Regions from separate parts of the Actinoalloteichus sp. AHMU CJ021 genome, predicted to be linked through region 1. Evidence: riboswitches for the same ligand, from Rfam matches in the RefSeq annotation. Region 1 holds a riboswitch; each other region holds the start of a gene.
The links. A riboswitch is a leader RNA that binds a small molecule or an ion and turns the genes downstream of it on or off. The one in region 1 is predicted to bind S-adenosylmethionine.
Positions count from the first base shown of each region.

Region 1 (4,634 bases):
GCCGGCCGGGGCGGGCGGCGGCCTGGTGTTGGCTGCGGTGTTGGCCGTCGTCCTGGTCGCGGCCCGGTCGAGCCGGTTCCGGGTGGCCGCGGTCGGGGTCGTCCTGGGTGGCGCGTTGATGGTGGTCCCCGCGCGCACCGCCTTCCCCGGGTGGCCCGGGCCGGACTGGTCGTTCGTGGCCTGCGACGTGGGCCAGGGGGACGCGCTGGTGCTGGCGACCGGTGAGCCGGGGCGCGCGGTGGTCGTGGACGCCGGGCCGGATCTGACCGGGGTGGGCGACTGCCTGCGCCGTCTGGGGGTCACTCGCGTCCCGCTGGTCATCCTGAGCCATCTGCACGCCGACCACGTGGGTGGGCTGGACGGGGTGCTGGCCGGTCGGCGGGTGGGAGCGGTCGCGCTCGGGCCGGCCAGGTCCCCGACCTGGGCCTACGAGGAGGTCGCGGCCGTCGCGGCGGGCAGGGGCGTTCCCCTGGTCGAGCTGCGGTTGGGGCAGCGGCTGCGGTGGTCGGGGCTCGCCATCGACGTGCTGGGCCCGCTGGACGGGTACGTGGCCGACGAGACGTCGGGAACGGAGGTGAACAACGCGTCGCTGGTCCTGCTGGCCACCACCTCGGTGGGGCGGGTGCTGCTGACGGGGGACGCGGAGCTTGCGGCCCAGTCGGGCCTGCTGGGCGCGGGGGTGGATCTGGCCGCCCCGGTGCTGAAGGTGCCGCACCACGGTTCCCGGTACACGCTCCCGGAGTTCCTCACCAGGGTCGCCCCGCGGGTCGCGATCATCAGCGTGGGTGCCGACAACCGGTACGGGCATCCGAGCGGCCAGGTCATCGCCGAGCTGCGGGCGTTGGGCGCGACGGTGGTGCGCACCGACCTCAACGGCCACCTGGCCGTCGGGCCGGGGCCGGAGGGGGTTCGGGTCCGGGTGTGGCGGGAGGCTACCGCCGAGTGACCCGGGTGGGACGGCGTCCCACCCGGGCCAGGGTCTCCGCGGTCCTCGGGTGGGGCCGGGGGTCCCGCCCCGGTCGCGTGGGGCGGGACCTGGCCGGATCAGGAACCGGGCTGTCCCAGCACCTCGTGCACCGCCTGCGCGGTGGGGGGCACGGTGGCCTTCGGCCCGACGTGGTCGCTGATCGCGTCGAGGGTCTTGAGGCCGTCGCCGGTGATGAGCAGCACCGTTTCGGCGTCGGGGTCCAGTTGTCCGGACTCGATCAGCTTCTTGGCGGTGGCGACGGTGACACCACCCGCCGTCTCGGTGAAGATGCCCTCCGTGCGGGCGAGGAGTCGGATGCCCTCGACGATCTCCTGGTCGGTGACGTCCTCGATCGCCCCGCCGGTGCGGCGCACGGTGTCGAGGACGTAGGGGCCGTCGGCGGGTGCGCCGATGGCCAGGGAACGGGCGATCGTCTCCGGTCGTACCGGTTGGACGACGTCGAGTCCCGCTTTGAACGCGGAGGCCACGGGCGAGCACCCGTTGGCCTGGGCGCCGAAGACCCGGTAGGGCGTTGGCTCGACCAGGCCGAGTTCACCGAACTCCCGGAAGGCCCTGTCCACCTTGGTGAGCTGGGAACCCGAGGCGATCGGGACGACGATCTGCTCGGGCAGCCGCCACCCGAGCTGTTCGGCCACCTCGAAGCCGAGGGTCTTGGATCCCTCGCCGTAGTAGGGGCGCACGTTGACGTTGACGAACGCCCAGTCCTCGTGTTCGGCGGCCAGTTCGGTGGCCAGCCGGTTCACGTCGTCGTAGTTGCCGTCGACGGCGATGAGCGTGCCGTCGTACACGGCGGTGGTGAGCACCTTGGCCCGTTCGAGCGTGGAGGGGACCAGCACGACCGAGTCCCAACCGGCGCGCGCGGCCGCGGCGGCGACGGCGTTGGCGAGGTTGCCGGTGGAGGGACAGGCCAGCACGCGGAACCCGAACTCCCGGGCGGCGGCGAGGGCCACGGCCACCACGCGGTCCTTGAAGGAGTGCGTCGGGTTGCCGGTGTCGTCCTTGACCCACAACCGGCGCACCCCGAGCTCCCTGGCCAGGCTGTCGGCACGCACCAGCCTGGTGCAGCCGGGGTCGGTGCTGGGGATGGTCTCGATGTCGCTGGGGACCGGCAGCAACCGCTTGTACCGCCAGATCGAGCGGGGCCCGGCCTCGATGTCCTCGCGGCGGACGCGACCGAAGTCGTACACGACCTCCAGCGGAGCGAAGTCGTCCGGGGAGACGAACTCGGGGGCGAGGGGGATCTGGTGGCCGCTCTCCTTCGAGGCCAACGCGACGGCGGGGCCGAGGTCGAGCGGGCGGCGGGTTCCTGGCGTCGTGCTCGAGCCAGCAGTGACTGTCATGGCGAGGCCTCTCCTCATCTTTCCCGCTGGGCGGGCCGGATTTGGCACCGAGTGCGGCAGCGGCGTGGTGGGGCCACGTCCAACTGGCGCTGGTTGCCGGGGTGTCGTCGGGCCGATCCCTCTACCCCTCTGGATGAGCGCTGTTCGGTTGTGCGGCACACGCTAGGGCATGGGGGTGGGCCGGGGCCAGCGGTGTCCGGAATGCGGGAGCGCGACGGTCCGGGCCTGCGTGGGAGAATCCCGGCGTGCCCCCCCAGCCCGCTCCGCCAGCCCCGCTCCAGCTCATCCTCGGTGATGAGGAACTGCTGGTGGAACGGGCCACCCGGGAGACCCTGCGCCAGCTGCGCGTGGCGGAACCGATGGCCGAGCTGACCAGGCTCCGCGCCACCGAACTCACCCCGCCCCACCTCGCCGAGCTGGTCAGCCCGTCGTTGTTCGCCGAGGCGAGGGTGGTGGTGCTCGAGGCCGCGCAGGAGGCGGGGGCGGAGATCTGCGAGGCCGTGGCCGCCTACTGCCGTGCGCCAGCCGAGGGCGTCGTGCTGGTCGTGGTGCACTCGGGTGGTGGTCGGTCGAAGCTGGCGAAGCAGTTGCCGGCCACGCTCCGCTCGGCCGGTGCGGAGGTGACCGAGTGCCCCAAGGTGACGAAGGCGTCCGATCGGGAGGCCTTCGTCCGCAACGAGGTGCGGGTGGCGGGGGGACGCATCGACGCGGCGGGGGTGCACGCGCTCATCGAGGCGGTGGGTTCGGACCTGCGGGAGCTCGCCTCGGCGGCCGCGCAGCTGGTGTCGGACCACGACGGCCCGCTGGACGAGGCGACGGTGCGGCGCTACCACCGCGGCCGGGCCGAGGTCACCGGATTCGCCGTGGCGGAGCGCGCGGTGGTCGGGGACGTCCCCGGGGCGCTGGAGGCGTTGCGGTGGGCGCTGAGCCTGGGGGTTCCCCACGTGTTGGTCGCCGACGCCCTGGCGGACGCGGTGCGTTCGGTCGCGCTGGTGCGCGGCGCGGGCGGCGGGGACCCGTTCCGGCTGGCCGGGCAGCTGGGGATGCCGCCGTGGAAGGTCAAGAAGGTGCGCAACCAGATCCGGGGCTGGGAGGACGACTCGCTGGTGCGGGCGATGCGGGTGGTGGCGACCCTCAACGGGGAGGTGAAGGGGCAGGCGGCCGACGCGTCGTACGCCCTGGAACGGGCGGTGCTCGAGGTGGCGCGTGCCCAGCGCGCGGGGCAGCGCGCCCGCTGACCAGCGCACACTCCGCGCATGTCCCGCACACGCTCCGCGGCTGCCCTCGTCGGGGCCGTCGTGCGCGCCGCCCGGTGGGGACCAGCTCCTCGTCCCGTTCACCTGTGCCGGTCCGGACGCCGGGCGTGCGGGCCCTGGTTTCGACTGAGGAGCTACCCGGGGTGATCCCCAGGGCGCGGACCGGGTCCGGTGGCGGAGTCCGGGGCGTCGACGGGGCGGGAACGACGGTGGGGGCCGCCCCGCGAACGGGAGGCCCCCACCGGACGTGACCGCGGTCCGCGGGTCAGAGCGAGTTGGCGCGCTGCGCGATGGCCGACTTCTTGTTGGCGGCCTGGTTGGCGTGGATGACGCCCTTGCTGACAGCCTTGTCGAGCTTGCGGTTGGCCTCGCGGCTGAGCTGCACGGCCTTGTCCTTGTCGCCGGCCTCCACGGCCTCGCGGAACTTGCGGATGGCGGTCTTCACCGAGGAGCGGACGGCCTTGTTCCGCAGCCGGGCCTTCTCGTTGGTCCGGATCCGCTTCATCTGGGACTTGATGTTCGCCACGAGGGCACCCCTTGATCTCGACGTGGTTCGTGCCGCGCTGTGTTGGCGCCGCCACCTGGCGCGAGGTCGAGTGGTGACTCGACCGTCCGAGCGGTGGCGGGTTTCCTCCCTGGCGGAATGCCGCACGGCACGGCGGACAACGGTACCAGCGACCCGACGGCGTGGTCGTGGTGGCCGGTCGATGGCATCGCGGAACCACCGCCACGCACCTCGTACGCTCGTTCGAGTGACTAGCGCGCTGAACTGGCCGGGCTTCGCCGACGTGTCCCTGGCGGCACTGCTGCTGCTCTGCGCGGCGGCGTTCGCGGCCGGGGCGGTGGATGCGATCGTGGGCGGTGGTGGCCTGATCCAGTTGCCCGCGCTGCTCCTGGTCATGCCGGGAGGGGAACCGATCTTCTCGCTGGCGACGAGCAAGGTGGCGGCGGTGGTGGGCACCGCGTCCGCCGTCCCGACCTATGCCAGGCGGACCAGGATCGACTGGAGCACGGCGGTGCCCATGGCGGTCGTGGCGTTCCTGGGGGCGG
Region 1 is NZ_CP025990.1:4,423,615-4,428,248, forward strand. It holds gene C1701_RS18700 (ComEC/Rec2 family competence protein) at 1-946, shown strand, start outside; gene thrC (threonine synthase) at 1,045-2,328, opposite strand; SAM riboswitch class I at 2,340-2,468, opposite strand; gene holA (DNA polymerase III subunit delta) at 2,574-3,566, shown strand; gene rpsT (30S ribosomal protein S20) at 3,850-4,110, opposite strand; gene C1701_RS18720 (sulfite exporter TauE/SafE family protein) at 4,337-4,634, shown strand, end outside.

Region 2 (4,634 bases), 320 kb from region 1:
CACGTCGAGCCGGTGCACCACCCCCTGCCTCTCGGCGGCACCGGACGTCGCGATCCGCAACCCCATCGCCGCCAGCCCCGCCAGGACCGTCGGCCCGGTCCAGCCCGGGCTCGGGTGGACGGCGACCCCGACCGGCTTGTCGACGACAGCCACGTCCTCGTCCTCGTGGAGGATCCGCAAGCCCGGCACCGGCTCGGGTGCGGCCACGACCGGCCGCTCCGGCTGGGGGAGCTGGACCTCCATCCACGAACCGGCCACCAGCCGGTCCGACTTGCCCGCGGGAGCACCGTCGATCACCACGCCACCGGACTCGGCGATCGAGACCACGGCCGTCCGTGACAGACCGAGCAGCTTCGCCAGGCCGGCGTCGACCCGCATCCCGTCGAGTCCGTCGGGCACCGGAAAGGTGCGGGTGTCGCTCATCGCTGGTCGTCTCCCTCGGCGGTGGTCGTCTTCTCCTGGTCGGCGCGCCCCCGGACGGTGCTCCCGTCGTAGTCCCGGCCGAGCACGGCCAGCACCACCAGCAGCGCCACCCCGCCCACCAGCGCGGAGTCGGCGACGTTGAACACCGGCCACACGCTGCCGTCAGGAGCGAACAACGAGACGAAGTCCACGACGTGGCCGTGCAGGGGCGCCGGGGAACGGAAGATCCGGTCCGCGAGGTTGCCCAGCGCACCGCCCAGCATGAGGCCCAACCCCAGGGCCCAACCCACCGAGCGCAACCGGGGCGCGATCCAGATGATACCCACGACCACGCCGACGGCGACCAGGGTCAGCAGCCACGTCATGCCCGTCGCCATCGAGAAGGCGGCGCCGGGGTTGCGCAGCAGCACCAGGTACACACCGCCACCGAGCAGCCGCACCGGCTCCCGCCCCTCCAGCTGGGCGACGGCCACGACCTTGGTGACGAGGTCGAGGGCGAACGCCACCCCGGCCACCACCGCGAGCAGGCCCACCCGTCGTCTCGGCGACCCCCCACCAGGGGGCACGGCGGGCCCGCTGGGTCCGCCGACGGCTCCCGCGTCGGCGTTGGCGGGATCGTCGTCGGCGTTGGACCCCGCAGGGCCGGTCTCGGTCACCCAGTCATTGTGACCTACCGGCATCGACGCTGGTCACAGGCGTCGACACCGGCCAGCGGGCGCTGGTCGGGCAGCCCCGGGCCGCTCGGTGGGGCCACCCGCGCTCAGGCGGGCCCGTCCCCCAGGAGCCCGACCGGCAACCGCCGGGGGTCCGGGACGGGCACCCAGCGCCCGTCCCGCTGGGCATAGGACCAGGCCGGCCCCGAGGCCACCACCGCCCGGAGCGCGGCGAGCAGGCGGTCGACGTGCTCCTCGGTGGCTCCCAGGCCCACGCTGACCCGCACCGCGCGTCCCCCACCGACCCCCGCCCGGGCCAGCAGGCGCTCGGTCGCGACGTGCGCGCAGAACGCCCCGTCCCGCACCCCGATCCCGTACTCCGCCGACAGCGCGGCGGCCAGCAACCCCGGGTCGATCCCGTCGACGCCGAAGCTGACGACGCCCACCGAGGGGGTGGCATCGTCGAACAGCCGCAGCGGACGCACCCCCGGCACGGCCGCGACGCCCTCCCGCAGTGCTCCCGCCAGCCGGTCCTCGTGCTCGGCCACCCCCCGCCAGTGCCCCGACAGCGTCTCGCAGGCCACCGCGAGCGCGTGCGCTCCCACCACGTTCGGCGTCCCGGCCTCCTGGCGCTCCACACCGGCCGCCCAGGTCACCCGCAGATCAGCTCCCACGGACTCCACCAGGGCCGACGCTCCTCCACCCCGCAGGTACGGCGGCGCCGACCGCAGCAGGCGCGCGGGCCCCGTCAGCGCCCCGCAGCCGAAGGGCGCGTAGGCCTTGTGCCCGGAGAAGGCGAGGAAGTCCACCCCGAGCTCGGACACCGACACGGGCCGGTGGGGCGCCCACTGCGCGGCGTCGAGGACGGACAGGGCTCCGTGCCGACGGCTGACCTCGGCCAACTCGGCCACCGGCCACAGTTCACCTGTGACGTTCGACGCGGCGGTGAGCACCACGGCGACCCGGTCACCGTCGGCGACCAGCCCGGACAGCTCCGCCTCCAGCGCCGCCACCGCCTCACCCCGGGTACGCGGCGCGCGGACGCGGCGCACCCGGCGGCCGGCCCAGGGCAGCAGCGCCGCGTGGTGGTCGGTGTCGAAGGTGACCACCACGGTCCCCACCGGCAACACGGCGGCGACCAGGTTCATCGCGTCGGTGGTGTTGCGGGTGAACACCACGTCGTGGTCGGGCGGGGCGTCGACGAACCGGCGCACCGTCGCCCGCGCGTTCTCGTAGATCCTCGTCGACGCCTGCGACAGCAACCCGGCTCCCCGGTGGACGCTCGCGTACCAGGGCAGGACCGCGTCGACGGCGTCCCGCACCGCCTCAAGGCAGGGGGCGCTCGCCGCGTGGTCGAGGTTCGCGTACGGGACATCCCCGCCGGTCACCAGCGGGACCCGCAGGTCCGCACCGACCACCGGCGGCAGGGCCGACGCGGGGGGCGCGAGGCGGGACGGGCGGGCGGTGGTGGGTGCGGACGACATGGCACGACCTCCTCGGATCCAGGGGGGACCCGGTGGTAGGCCCCGCGCTTGCCCGACACCACACGGCTCGGGCCTGGTCCTCACCCGGAGCACCCCACCGCGGAGGAGGGTTGCCGGCCAGCGAGCCGGGGCTTGGCGCTGGCGCTCATGACCTGCGGCAGAACCTAACCGCCGCCGCCCGACCTGTCCAGCGGGCCTCCCAGCCACTGGGAGCCGGCCCGACCGCACCCACCGGAACAGCCACCCCCGCGCTGGACCCGCCCGGGCACCGTCGTCCGCCCCTCCTCGGTCGCCGCCGGCATCAGCCCTCCAGCAGGGTGCGCAGGCGGTCCTCGGCCGCGGTCTCGTCGAGGTCGACGACCAGCCACTTGTCCCGACCGCGTTCCCCGGCGTCCACTCGCACGGCTTGGCGGCGGACACCGAACGCGTCCGCCACCGCGCGGCGGAGCGCCTCATTGGCCTTGCCCTCGACCGCCGGGGCGGCCACCGCCACCACCAACGCCGGCCCCAGGACCCCGTCCCACCTGCCCCCGACGACGTTTCGTCGCGCGCCGGGTTTGACACGCACCGCGAAACGGAACACGACCGTCCACCTCCTCCGCCGGGCGTCCCGACCGGCCGCCCGCACCGACCACCCTGCCCCGACACGCGAGCCGAGCGCGGTCGGGGTGCTGGTGGGCCCGCGGCGGGCGAGCCGCCCAATCAGTGCCGCTGTCTCGTCAGGTCCAGGGACCGGGGCACCAGGAGGCAGGCCACGACTGGCACCGCCAGGAGGGTCACCGTCGCCAGCGACTCGCCGAACGCCGCCCTCGCCAGCCGCACCCACCTCGGGCACCCCGGACTCCGAGGACAGCTCCAGGACCGCGGCGAGGGGCTCCCCGGCCGGACCGGCGTCAACACCCCCGACATCGGCCTCCCCCAGCCCGACTTCCAGTTGGGCGCGGTAGAACACTGAGGCCAGACTGCCGAGCACGGCGACGCCGAGCACGGTGCCGAGGTCGTAGGCGGTCTCCTCGATGGCGGCGGCGTTGCCGGCCTTCTCCGGGGGTGTTCCGGACATGATGATGGCCGAGGCGATGGCCAGTGATCCCGCGCCAGCGCCCAACAGGGCCAGCCCGATCGCCAGGTTCGGGTAGGAGAGGGGATTGGGCGCCACGGGCAGCAGCAGGAACCCGACTCCGGCGACCGCGAGCCCGCCGGCCCTGGCCGAGGGGCGGACCTGACCGGAAGCTGAGGTGATCCGCGCGGACGGCGACACCGACGGCTGGATGGCGTCGGTGGATCACCGGCGCGGTCGCGGTGCGTGCACCTACGGGACGGAGGGCTGGTTTCAACCAGAACTGACCTGATGGATCGCGTCGACCAGTGGGTACGCGACGGCCCGGTGCCACCGAGGTGGCGGTGCGGGAACAGGGGCGGGGACCGCCCCTGGGACAGACGCGTCCCGGCTCACGGGAGCGGCCACCACACCGGGCAGGCGGCCGCCGGGGCCTGCGACCCCTCGTCGACGGGCCTCGGCTGACGGCCCCGCACCGGGGACCGCGCCCCACCGGCTCCCCTTCCCGGCATGGGAGGGCGGGACGGCCCGTCCGTCCCCCCGCACGACCACCACGGCCCACCCGCACCGCTCGCCACGCCCGAGCGGGGGCGCCCATGGCGCGGCGGACGACCGGTTCGCCCAGTCCCGGCGGGAGCGGGACGGGACGACGGCCCCGACTGCCGCGCCGGTCGGTCACCGGCCCGGCGGCCGGGACCTCGTCGGTGGTCCCGCCGGGCGCCGCCGGGCGGGACACGTTCCCACCGGCCGCGGCGCCCGAGGGCTCACACCCTGGTCACGGAGACCCGCACGGAGGTCCCCTCGCCCACCGTGCCGGTGAGCGCGGGCGCACCCTCCTCGATGGCGGTGGACAGCGACACCGCCAGGGTCTCGCCCCGCACGAACTCCTCGTGGGCGGTCACCGCCGCCACCAGGTCCGCCGGCACCTCGACCGCCAACCCGATCCGGTCCGAGACGTCGAGACCCGCGTCGCGGCGGGCCTGCTGCACGACGCGGACCAGGTCGCGGGCGACGCCC
Region 2 is NZ_CP025990.1:4,740,605-4,745,238, reverse strand. It holds gene C1701_RS20155 (RluA family pseudouridine synthase) at 1-423, opposite strand, end outside; gene lspA (signal peptidase II) at 420-956, opposite strand; gene C1701_RS20145 (aminotransferase class V-fold PLP-dependent enzyme) at 1,184-2,560, opposite strand; SAM riboswitch class IV at 2,600-2,713, opposite strand; gene C1701_RS20140 (DUF167 domain-containing protein) at 2,862-3,143, opposite strand; partial or broken gene C1701_RS28200 (MFS transporter) at 3,491-3,707, opposite strand; gene ileS (isoleucine--tRNA ligase) at 4,382-4,634, opposite strand, start outside.
Region 2: another riboswitch for S-adenosylmethionine. It lies ahead of C1701_RS20145 (aminotransferase class V-fold PLP-dependent enzyme); the one in region 1 lies ahead of thrC (threonine synthase).

Region 3 (4,634 bases), 2.4 Mb from region 1:
GCGCATCTAACCATTGGTGTACTAAGTACATGTGATGTACGACGTACACGAAACTGAGGTCCTGATCGTGGGCGGCGGTCTGGTCGGGCTGTCCGCCGCCCTCTTCCTCGAGTGGCACGGTGTCCCCGCCGTGCTGGTGGAGAAGCGGGACACCACGTCGCCGCAACCCAAGGCCCGCCGGATCAACCTCCGGACGATGGAACTGTTCCGCCAGGTCAACGCCGAGGCCGACGTGATGGCCGCCGCGGCGGCACTCGCGGACTTCGAGGGGATGGCGGCCGGCCGGACGCTCGTGGAGGCGGAACCGCTCTCCTGGGGGCACGGCGAGGACGACCCGGCACCGGAGATCTCACCGTCCGACTCCTGCCTCTGCGCCCAGGACACCCTGGAACCCGTGCTGCGCGCCCTGGCGACCGAACGCGGGGCCGACCTGCGGTTCGGACACCGCGTGCTGGAGGTGGTGGACGACGGCACCTCCGTCACCTCCACCGTCCGCGACCCCGACGGCCGCGTCGGTGCCATCCGGGCGCGGTACCTCATCGCGGCGGACGGCGCGCACAGCCCGATCAGGGAACGGTTGGGCATCGCCAGGAGCGGGCGAGGGACCCTGGGGAGGTCCACCAACGTCTACTTCGAGGCCGACCTCTCCGCGCAGGTGCGCGGCCGGGAGTTCAACCTGTGCCAGATCGAGCACCCCGAGGTGCCGAGCATGCTGCTCACCGTCGACGGGGTCCGGCGCTGGCTGCTCATGGCCGACCCGGCCCCCGGCCGGGACCACGCGGGTTGGGCGCGGGCGGTGCGCACCGCGACCGGAGTGCCCGACCTGGACGTGCGCATCCTCAGCGCCCTCGACTGGGAACCCGGGATGTTCGTCGCGGACCGCTTCTCGGCCGGGCGGATCTTCCTCGCCGGCGACGCCGCCCACGTCATGCCCCCCTACCTCGCCGCCGGTGCCAACACCGGCATCCAGGACGTCCACAACCTCGCCTGGAAGCTCGCCCGGGTGGTCTCCGGTACGGCTCCCCGATCCCTGTTGGACAGCTACCAGGTCGAGCGCCACTGGTTGGGGTGGCTCACCGCCGACCAGGCCAGCGCGCAGACGGCGAACCTGCGCCAACTGGGCGTGGAGTCAGGGGACGGCACCCCGTCGCACGACCCCGTGGCCCTCCTCATGGGCTACCAGTACCCGGCCGGCGCCTTCGTCCCCGACGGCTCCCTCGCGCCGCTCGACCGGTTGGGGCTCACCGGGCAGCCGGGATCGCGACTCCCGCACCACAGGCTCGGCCCGGACCGGTCGGCCCTGGACCTCGTCGGCAGGGGACTGACCCTGCTCGGCGCCAGCGACACGTGGGAGCGGGCCGCGTCCGCCACGCCCGGGGTCGAGCACCGCCGGGTGGACGACCCGGCCTGGGCCGCGAGCGTGGGCATCACCGGCACCGGAGCGCTGCTGGTGCGCCCCGACCACGTGATCGCCTGGCGCTGCCCGACGGCACCCCGGGACCCCGCCGACACCCTCCCCGACGTGGTGGCCGCGGTTCTCAGCGGTCGGGGCTGACCCCAGCCGGTCGCGACCCGGGTGACCGGCGCGCGGTCGGTCCGCGAGGACCGGCCGCCCGGCGCCCGGCTCCGACCACCGGCCGCCTTCCGCCGAACCCCCGAACCGACCGGCCTCGGCGGGTGGGGGCGGTCGCCCGGTCCCGGCGGGGCGGGACGACTCCGGCCGGCGGAGCACCGGCCGACCAGGAGGCCCACCGCCCCGTCCGTCCCCCTTCGCGGGTGGGGGCACCCCGCCGGAGGGCGGTGATCACCCTCGGTGCTCGTTAGGCCGGTCGGGCAGTGTGGCACAGATCTACCCCCAACTACTTGCGGGCGGACGTTTCCGTTCGGTTTACTCATCGCGACAGCCCATCCGGAGCGGCCGAGAGACCTGGCTCGTTGACGCCGCAGCAACCACCCGTTCGCGGGCAGGTGCTAACGCCAGGATCGATGGAGCGAGCATGTTGATCGCCACCGCCCTGACCCGACGACGCGTGGTCGACCACGGCCGCCGGACCACGTCCGGCTGTCCACTCATGGGCAGCTGAAGGACGTCACCGGTCCCGCGGAACACCCCTGGTCCTCGTCTTCTTCCTGACCATCCCACCCGTACCGCCGCGCCCTCGCGCGCGGTCGCGTGTGGCTGGCTGCCGTCGTGTGGAGCGAACAATGATCACTGTCGAGAACCTCACCAAGAGCTTCCCCGGTAAGGGCGAGCACGTGCTCGCCCTGGACGGTGTCTCCCTCAGCGTCCCGGCCGGAACGGTCTGCGGCGTCGTCGGCCCGAGCGGCGCCGGCAAGTCCACCCTCGCCCGTTGCGTCGCCCTGCTGGAACGCCCCGACCGGGGATCGATCCGCGTCGAGGGCGTCGACCTGGTGGCCCTGCGCGGCCGTGAGCTGCGGGACGCGCGTCGCCGGATCGGCGTCGTCCCCCAGGGCGACTCCCTGCTGCGGCAGCGCACCGCCGCCGGCAACGTCGCCCTCCCCCTGGAGAGCGCCGGGGTGGCCGCGCCGGCCCGGCGCGCCAGGGTCGCCGAACTGCTCGACCTGGTCGGCCTCACCAACAAGGCCGGCAGCTACCCCGACCAGCTCTCCGGTGGCCAGCGGCAGCGCGTCGCGGTCGCCAGGGCGCTGGCGGCCAGCCCCTCGGTGCTGCTCGCCGACGAACCCACCTCGGCCCTCGACCCGGAGACGACCGGCTCGGTGCTCGCGGTGCTCGACCGGGTGCGCTCCGAGCTCGGGGTGACGGTGCTCGTGGTGACCCACGACATGGCCGTCGTCCGCCGCATCTGCGACGATGTCGCGGTCCTGGAGGGAGGGCGGGTCGTCGAGCACGGCAAGGTGCTGGACCTGCTCACCCAGCCAGGCAGCCGGATCACGGCCTCCCTGCTCCCCGAGGTCGACCAGGCCGGCACCACGCCTCGCGAGATCGGCCAGTACGACGTGGTCGCCGAGGTGGTCCTCGTCGGGTTCGCCGCCGTGGGAGCCCTGCTCCCCGAGGCGGCGCACCGCCACGACGTGGAGCTGGCCATCCTGGGCGGTGGGCTCACCAGGCTCGGTGAGACACCCGTCGCCCGCTTCAAGATCGGAATCAACGGCGAGCGCTCGGAACGGGCGCTGAGCTGGCTCGCGGAACGGGACGCCGTCATCCGCCGCGCGCCACGCGATATCGGAGGACTTGCCGCGTGAGGGAACCCACCCCGTGGGACCGGGTCTTCGACCTGGTGATCAGTGCCACCGGGGACACCGTCTACATGGTCGGCATCGCCACCCTGCTCGCCGCCCTCGGCGGGATCCCCCTCGGCATCGTGCTGCACATGACCTCGCCGACAGGGCTGTCCCCTCGGCGGATCACGCACCGCGTGCTGGGAGTGGTGGTCGACGTCGGCCGCTCGCTCCCGTTCGTGGTGCTCCTGGTGGTGCTCAGCGCGTTCACCAGGGCGCTCGTGCAGACGACCATCGGCCCCACCGCGGTCATCGTGCCGCTCACGGTGGGGGCGGTGCCCTTCGTGGCCCGGCTCGTGGAGTCGGCGTTGCGGGAGGTCAACGTGGCCGTCGTGGAGGCGGCCATCACCACCGGGGCCAGCAGGCTCCGCCTCGTCCGGAGCGTGCTGCTCCGCGAGGCGGGGCCCGCCCTGGTCGCGGCGATCGGAGTCACGGCGGTCACCCTGATCGGCTACTCGGCGATGGCCGGGGTGATCGGCGGTGGCGGGCTCGGTGACCTCGCGATCCGGCACGGCTACCAGCGCAACGACGAGCGGATCCTGCTGGCGTCCGTGCTGGTGCTCGGCGGGCTCGCCTGGCTCACCCAGCTGACCTCGGACTTCATCGCACGCACCATCGACCGTCGACGGTCGGCGTTGCGGGTGTGACACCCGCGCCGCCCCCGCCACCGGGGAGCGGCACACCAGCAAGTACACCCGTGCCGGGGACGACCATGCCCGGGCGCGGCAGACGCGCCTGCCCACGGGCCGGCGCCAGGAGAGAGGAAACCGGGAGTGCGACACCGTTCCCTGACCGCCGTCGCCATCGCGGCCGCCGCCGTCACCACGCTCGCCGCCTGCGGGAACAGCGAGACCGCGTCCGACGGGGGCGGTGACACCGACACCCAGGCCCCGGTCACCGCCGACGGTCCGCTGCGCGTCGGCGCGTCCGTCACCCCGCACGCGGAGATCCTGAACTTCGTCCAGGAGGAGTTGGCCGCCGACGCCGGCCTGGAGATCGAGGTCGTCGAGTTCACCGACTACGTGCAGCCGAACACGGCGCTGCGGGACGGGTCGCTGGAGGCCAACTACTTCCAGACGGTCCCCTACCTGGAGCAGTTCACGCTGGACCACGGTGGCGACTACGAGTGGGTCGAGGGCGTGCACATCGAGCCGCTCGGGCTCTACTCGGAGTCGGTCGACGACGTCGACGACCTGCCGGACGAGGCGGTCATCGGGCTGGCCAACGACCCGGCCAACCTGACCCGCGGCCTGCGGCTGCTCGCCGACAGCGGTCTGATCACGCTCGCCGAGGGCACCGAGGACAACGCCACCGAGCTGGACGTCGAGGACAACCCGAAGAACCTGCGCTTCCAGCCGCTGGAGGCGGCCCAG
Region 3 is NZ_CP025990.1:1,977,832-1,982,465, reverse strand. It holds gene C1701_RS08205 (FAD-dependent monooxygenase) at 35-1,555, shown strand; SAM riboswitch class I at 1,903-1,993, shown strand; gene C1701_RS08200 (methionine ABC transporter ATP-binding protein) at 2,206-3,225, shown strand; gene C1701_RS08195 (methionine ABC transporter permease) at 3,222-3,908, shown strand; gene C1701_RS08190 (MetQ/NlpA family ABC transporter substrate-binding protein) at 4,035-4,634, shown strand, end outside.
Region 3: another riboswitch for S-adenosylmethionine. It lies ahead of C1701_RS08200 (methionine ABC transporter ATP-binding protein); the one in region 1 lies ahead of thrC (threonine synthase).

Region 4 (4,634 bases), 3.3 Mb from region 1:
CCTCCTCTGCCAGGCTCAGGTGCGGTTCCAGCTGCCAGATGGCGTCGACCTCGCCGGCGAACAGGGCCGCGTTCATGTCCGGGTAGGGCATCTCGACGAAGTCGAGGCCGGAGACGTCCACACCCCTGTTCTCCAACGCGGCCTTGATCGTCACCTCGCCGATGTTGTTCAGCCCGTTGACCGCGATCGTCGTGCCCGCCAGGTCCGCCGCGTCCTGGATGGGGCTGTCACCGGCCACCAGGATCCGGGAGATGTCCTGGTCCGGGTCGCTCCCCGTCCCGGTGGTGTTGGTGACGGCCTGGAGCGGCAGCCCCTCGCCGGCGGCGACGGCCAGCGACACGGTGTTGGAGTGCCCGAACTGGTAGTCGCCTCGGACGACGCCGGGGATGATCGCCCCGCCGCTGTCCGCCAACGTGATGTCGACGTCCAGGTCCTCCTCCTCGAAGAAGCCCTGTTCCTCGGCGAGGTAGATGGAGGCGGCGTCCGGGGTGGGGATGGTGGCCACCGACAGGGAGGTCGGGCCGTCGCCGTCCCCGGCCGTGTCCCCGCCGCCGCAGGCCGCCGCGAGCAGGGCCGTCGCGAGAACGCCGGCGATACCCAGCCGGGCACGGCCCGAACGGGGGTGGCGCTGTGGTCGCATCGTCATCTGGAACCTCTCGAAGGGCGTCACGCCGGAGGGGCGTGGTGGGTGGTCGGGTGCCCGGGCCGGGGTCAGCGGTCCCGGGACGGCGCCGGCTGGCGGATCGTCAACCGGGTGTGCTCGCCGAAGAGGGCCGGTGGGAGGGTGAGCAGGACGGCGGGGGAGGCCGGGTCGGCCTCGACGGCCCGCCACGCCGCACCGGCCGAGGCCAGCGCCCGCCGAGTCCTGCCGAGGTCGGTGCTGGTCAGCTCGACCGAGGCGAGTCCAACGCTCCGGTGCGCCGAGGCGTCCTCGACGGTGTGGGCCGGTGCCCCCGTCAACCGGGGCAGCGAGTCGGCGTACCAGCGGGCCGGGGCCGAGCCCGGTCCCGGCATGCCGATGGTCAGCTCGCCGACGCCGTGCACCGCGTTGGGGTGCTCGGGTGGTTCGCCGCTGGTGGGTGAGGCTCCGTCCCACCGGATGAGGAACGGGTAGGGGCCGTCCATCCCGACACGCTCGGGGAAGAACAGCTCCCAGGACACCCGCTCACCGCCCGGGGTGGTGCGGCTCATCGACAGCCGGTGCGGCTCCGCGCGCTCCGGGGCGGCCAGCGACCCACCGTCCACGGGGGTGTTGGGGGGCAGCCGCAGCGCGTACCCGACCCAGCCGCCGCCGTCGCGGGACAACGCGCGGACCGTGCTCCGACCCAGGTCGCTCGCGGAGGCCTCCTCCGGATCGGTGACGGAGATCAGCTCCAGGTACTGCCCGTCGAGCACGACCAGGGCGTTCTCGGTGCCGTGCCCCGGGTGCCGGCCGCCGGGCCGGGCGTCGAAGCCCAGCGACCGGAGGTACTCGGTGGCGGAGGGCAGGTCGGCGACCGCGAGCACGAGGTGGTCGAGCACCACGGGCCCGGGCAGCGGGGAGGGCAGTCGAAGAGCGAACGGGGTGGCGTTGTCACCGGACATGGTGGGGCTCCAGGGCGGCCGTCGGGGTCAGCTGGGTGCACCATCGCCTCCCGGCGCCGTGACGGCCCGGGAGACGCCACCGACGGGGTCCGTCGGTGGCGGCTCTACCTCAGGGAGCTGCAGACGAGACCGAAGTCCACGTAGATGCGGCCGTAGAGGAGGTCCCCGACCGTCGCGGCGGCGATCGCCCGCGGGTCCGAGTGCTTCATCCGTTCCTCCACTGGCCGGGCGCTTCCGCCCTGGTCCGCACTTGCCACGACTGCTCGGGTGACCTGGTCGCTCACCCGGGGCACCCCACCGCGGCGGAGGGTTGCCAGCCAGCGAGCCGGGGCTTGGCGCTGGCACTCGTGACCACCAACGACACTAGCCACGAGATGCTTGATCCAACAACTTTCTATGACGCCGCTCACGGGTGCCGGCCGCCTTCGGCCGTCCCCTCGAGCGGCGTCGGTCCCGCTCGTCAGGAGCTGGCGCTCGCGGTGTGGTAGAGGCCGCGTCCACTGGCGACAAGCCGCCCTTGGCCGTCGTGCACGCGGGCCTCCGCCACGGCCAAGGTCCTGCCGAAGCGGACCACCTCGCCGACGGCGGTGAGGTCCTCGCCCCGCGACGCCGCCCGGTGGTAGTCCACCCGCATGTCCACGGTCGGGACGCCCCGCCCGAGGCGGGACACCAGCGCCCAGTCGGCCGTGAGGTCGACGATGGTGGCCAGGATGCCGCCGTGCGTGTAGCCGGCGTCCGGGTCGGCGACCCACTCGGGCCGCCAGGCGAAGGCCAACTCGATCCGGTCCTCGCCCACCGACAGCACCCGGAGCCCCAGCCACTCGTGGAACGGGCCCTGCCGGAGCAGGCGTTCCACCTCGGTGGGGTCCGTGGTCGGGCCGGTGCGTCGCGGGTGTTCGGAGGCCGTGTCGGCGCGGTCGGTCATGCGGCTCCTTCCAGGCGGCACGACGGGCGTCCCCGACCTGCGGGGCACCCGAGTTCGGGTCCACCACAGCAGACCGGGCGGGGGGTGGGTGGCGGCTGTGAGCGACGCCTCCCGGCGGCGCCACCCGCCGTGATCGCGGGACGTCGCCGCGTCACCCGGAGGCGGGCGGGACGCCCGGGCCACTCACGGACCCGTCGGGCGGTGCCCCGGGACAACGCCCCGGGGAGCCCACCGCATTCCCGCGCCCGTCCCGGGGGGCGGGAACGGTGCCGGCCGCGCCTACCGCCGCCGTTCCTGGGCCGCGGCCGTGCCGAACACCCGGGTGACCGCGGCCTCGCGCAGCCGCTCCAGCCGCGCCGCCTGGTCCAGCGACCGCCGCAGCAGCGCGTCGAGTCGCTCCGTCCCGGGCCCCGCCCCGGCCGGACCCGCGTCCTCGGCCACCGCGCGCAACGTCCGCCACGCGCTCGCCAGGGACGTCACCACCAGCAGCAGACCTTCCAGTTCCACCACCGTGCTCAACGGCGAGCGCCCGCGCAGCTGCCCGTTGAGCTTCAACCGGCCCGCCTTCTCGGCGGCCCACAGCGCCCAGGTCTTGTAGTGCGCGACCTCCACGTCCAGCAGTCGCATGGCGTCCGCCAACCGAGCGCGGTCCTCCGCCATCTCGTCGGCCAGCCGGTCCAGTTCCGGTCCGTCGGGGGAGGACACCTCGGCCTTCGCCAGCCGCCGGGCCAGCTCCACGGCGGCGGTCGCCCCGGCGAGGTGGTCGTTCAGGTAGATGGCCAGCAGCCTGGACCGCTGGTCCGGCGGTGCCGGCTGATCGCTCCGCTCGGTCATGGTCCCCTCCCGAGGGCCGGTGGCCCTGACGAACACGTGGCACCAGGGGGCTACCCGGTGCCGGTGCGCTCATACCGTCGGTGGCGGGGCAGGGGGTCGCCGAGTCGAGCCCGGGCGGCCGCCGACCACCCTGCGTAGTGAGGTTAGCCTTCCCTCAGCGTTCCCGGTGGATGTTCTCGCGAGCCCCCGGGGCGGACGGGAGGATCGGGTGCGCGGCGCGGAACACCGGCGGACAGGGCCGGGACGGCGGTGACGGTGTCGAGGAACCCGGCGACGCCCCGGAGCCGTGCCCGCCGCTCGTGGTCGCGAGCGGTCGTGATCCCGACCGCCGTGGTGCTCCTCGCCGTGTTGGCCAGCCTCGCCGTCGGGTCGGAGGCGCTCGCCGCCCGCGAGGTGTTCCTGGCGTTGTTCGTCGACGACGGCGGGCGGGCCAGGGTGATCGTCCACGAACTCCGCGTACCCCGGACCCTGCTCGCCGCGTCCGTCGGCGCCGCCCTGGGGATCGCGGGCGCGTTGATGCAGTCGCTCACCCGCAACCCGCTGGCCGATCCCGGCATCCTCGGCGTCAACGCTGGCGCGGCCGCGGGGGTCGCCGGCGCCGTCGTGCTGCTCGGGCTGCGCGACTACTCCTCCTACGTGTGGTTCGCCTTCCTGGGGGCGGGGGTGACCGCCGTCCTCGTCTACGCCATCGGCACCGCCGGAGCCAGTCCGGTCCGGCTCGCGCTGGCGGGCACCGCGATCGGCGCCGCCCTCACCGCCGCCACCCAGTCCCTGGTCCTGCTGCGGCCCGACGCCTTCGACGAGTTCCGGTTCTGGGCGGTCGGTGACCTCGCCGGCCGGGACCCGGCGGTCGTCCGCACGATGATCCCGTTCCTGCTCGTGGGGCTCGTCCTCGCGCTCGCGGTGGCGTCGTCGCTCAACACCCTGGTCCTCGGCGACGACGTCAGCCGGGCACTCGGCTCCAGGGCGGGGGCCACCCGGGCCGTCGTCGCCCTGGCCGTGCTGCTGCTCAGCGGGGCCGCGACGGCCGCCGCCGGACCGATCGCCTTCGTGGGGTTGGTCGTGCCGCACATCGCCCGATCGCTCCTCGGCAGTGACCACCGGTGGTCACTGCCGGGAGCCGGCCTGCTGGGCGCCGCCCTGGTGCTCGTCGCCGACGTGCTGGGACGGGTGGTGCTGCCGCACGGCGAGCTCCAGGTCGGCCTCGTGGTGACCGTCGTGGGCGCGCCCTTCTTCATCGCGCTGGTCCGACACCGGAGGATGCCCCGCCTGTGAGCACCAGGACCCCGGC
Region 4 is NZ_CP025990.1:1,106,048-1,110,681, reverse strand. It holds gene C1701_RS04270 (ABC transporter substrate-binding protein) at 1-646, opposite strand, end outside; gene C1701_RS04265 (VOC family protein) at 712-1,584, opposite strand; SAM riboswitch class IV at 1,826-1,937, opposite strand; gene C1701_RS04260 (PaaI family thioesterase) at 2,045-2,509, opposite strand; gene C1701_RS04255 (hypothetical protein) at 2,789-3,343, opposite strand; gene C1701_RS04250 (FecCD family ABC transporter permease) at 3,659-4,618, shown strand; gene C1701_RS04245 (FecCD family ABC transporter permease) at 4,615-4,634, shown strand, end outside.
Region 4: another riboswitch for S-adenosylmethionine. It lies ahead of C1701_RS04265 (VOC family protein); the one in region 1 lies ahead of thrC (threonine synthase).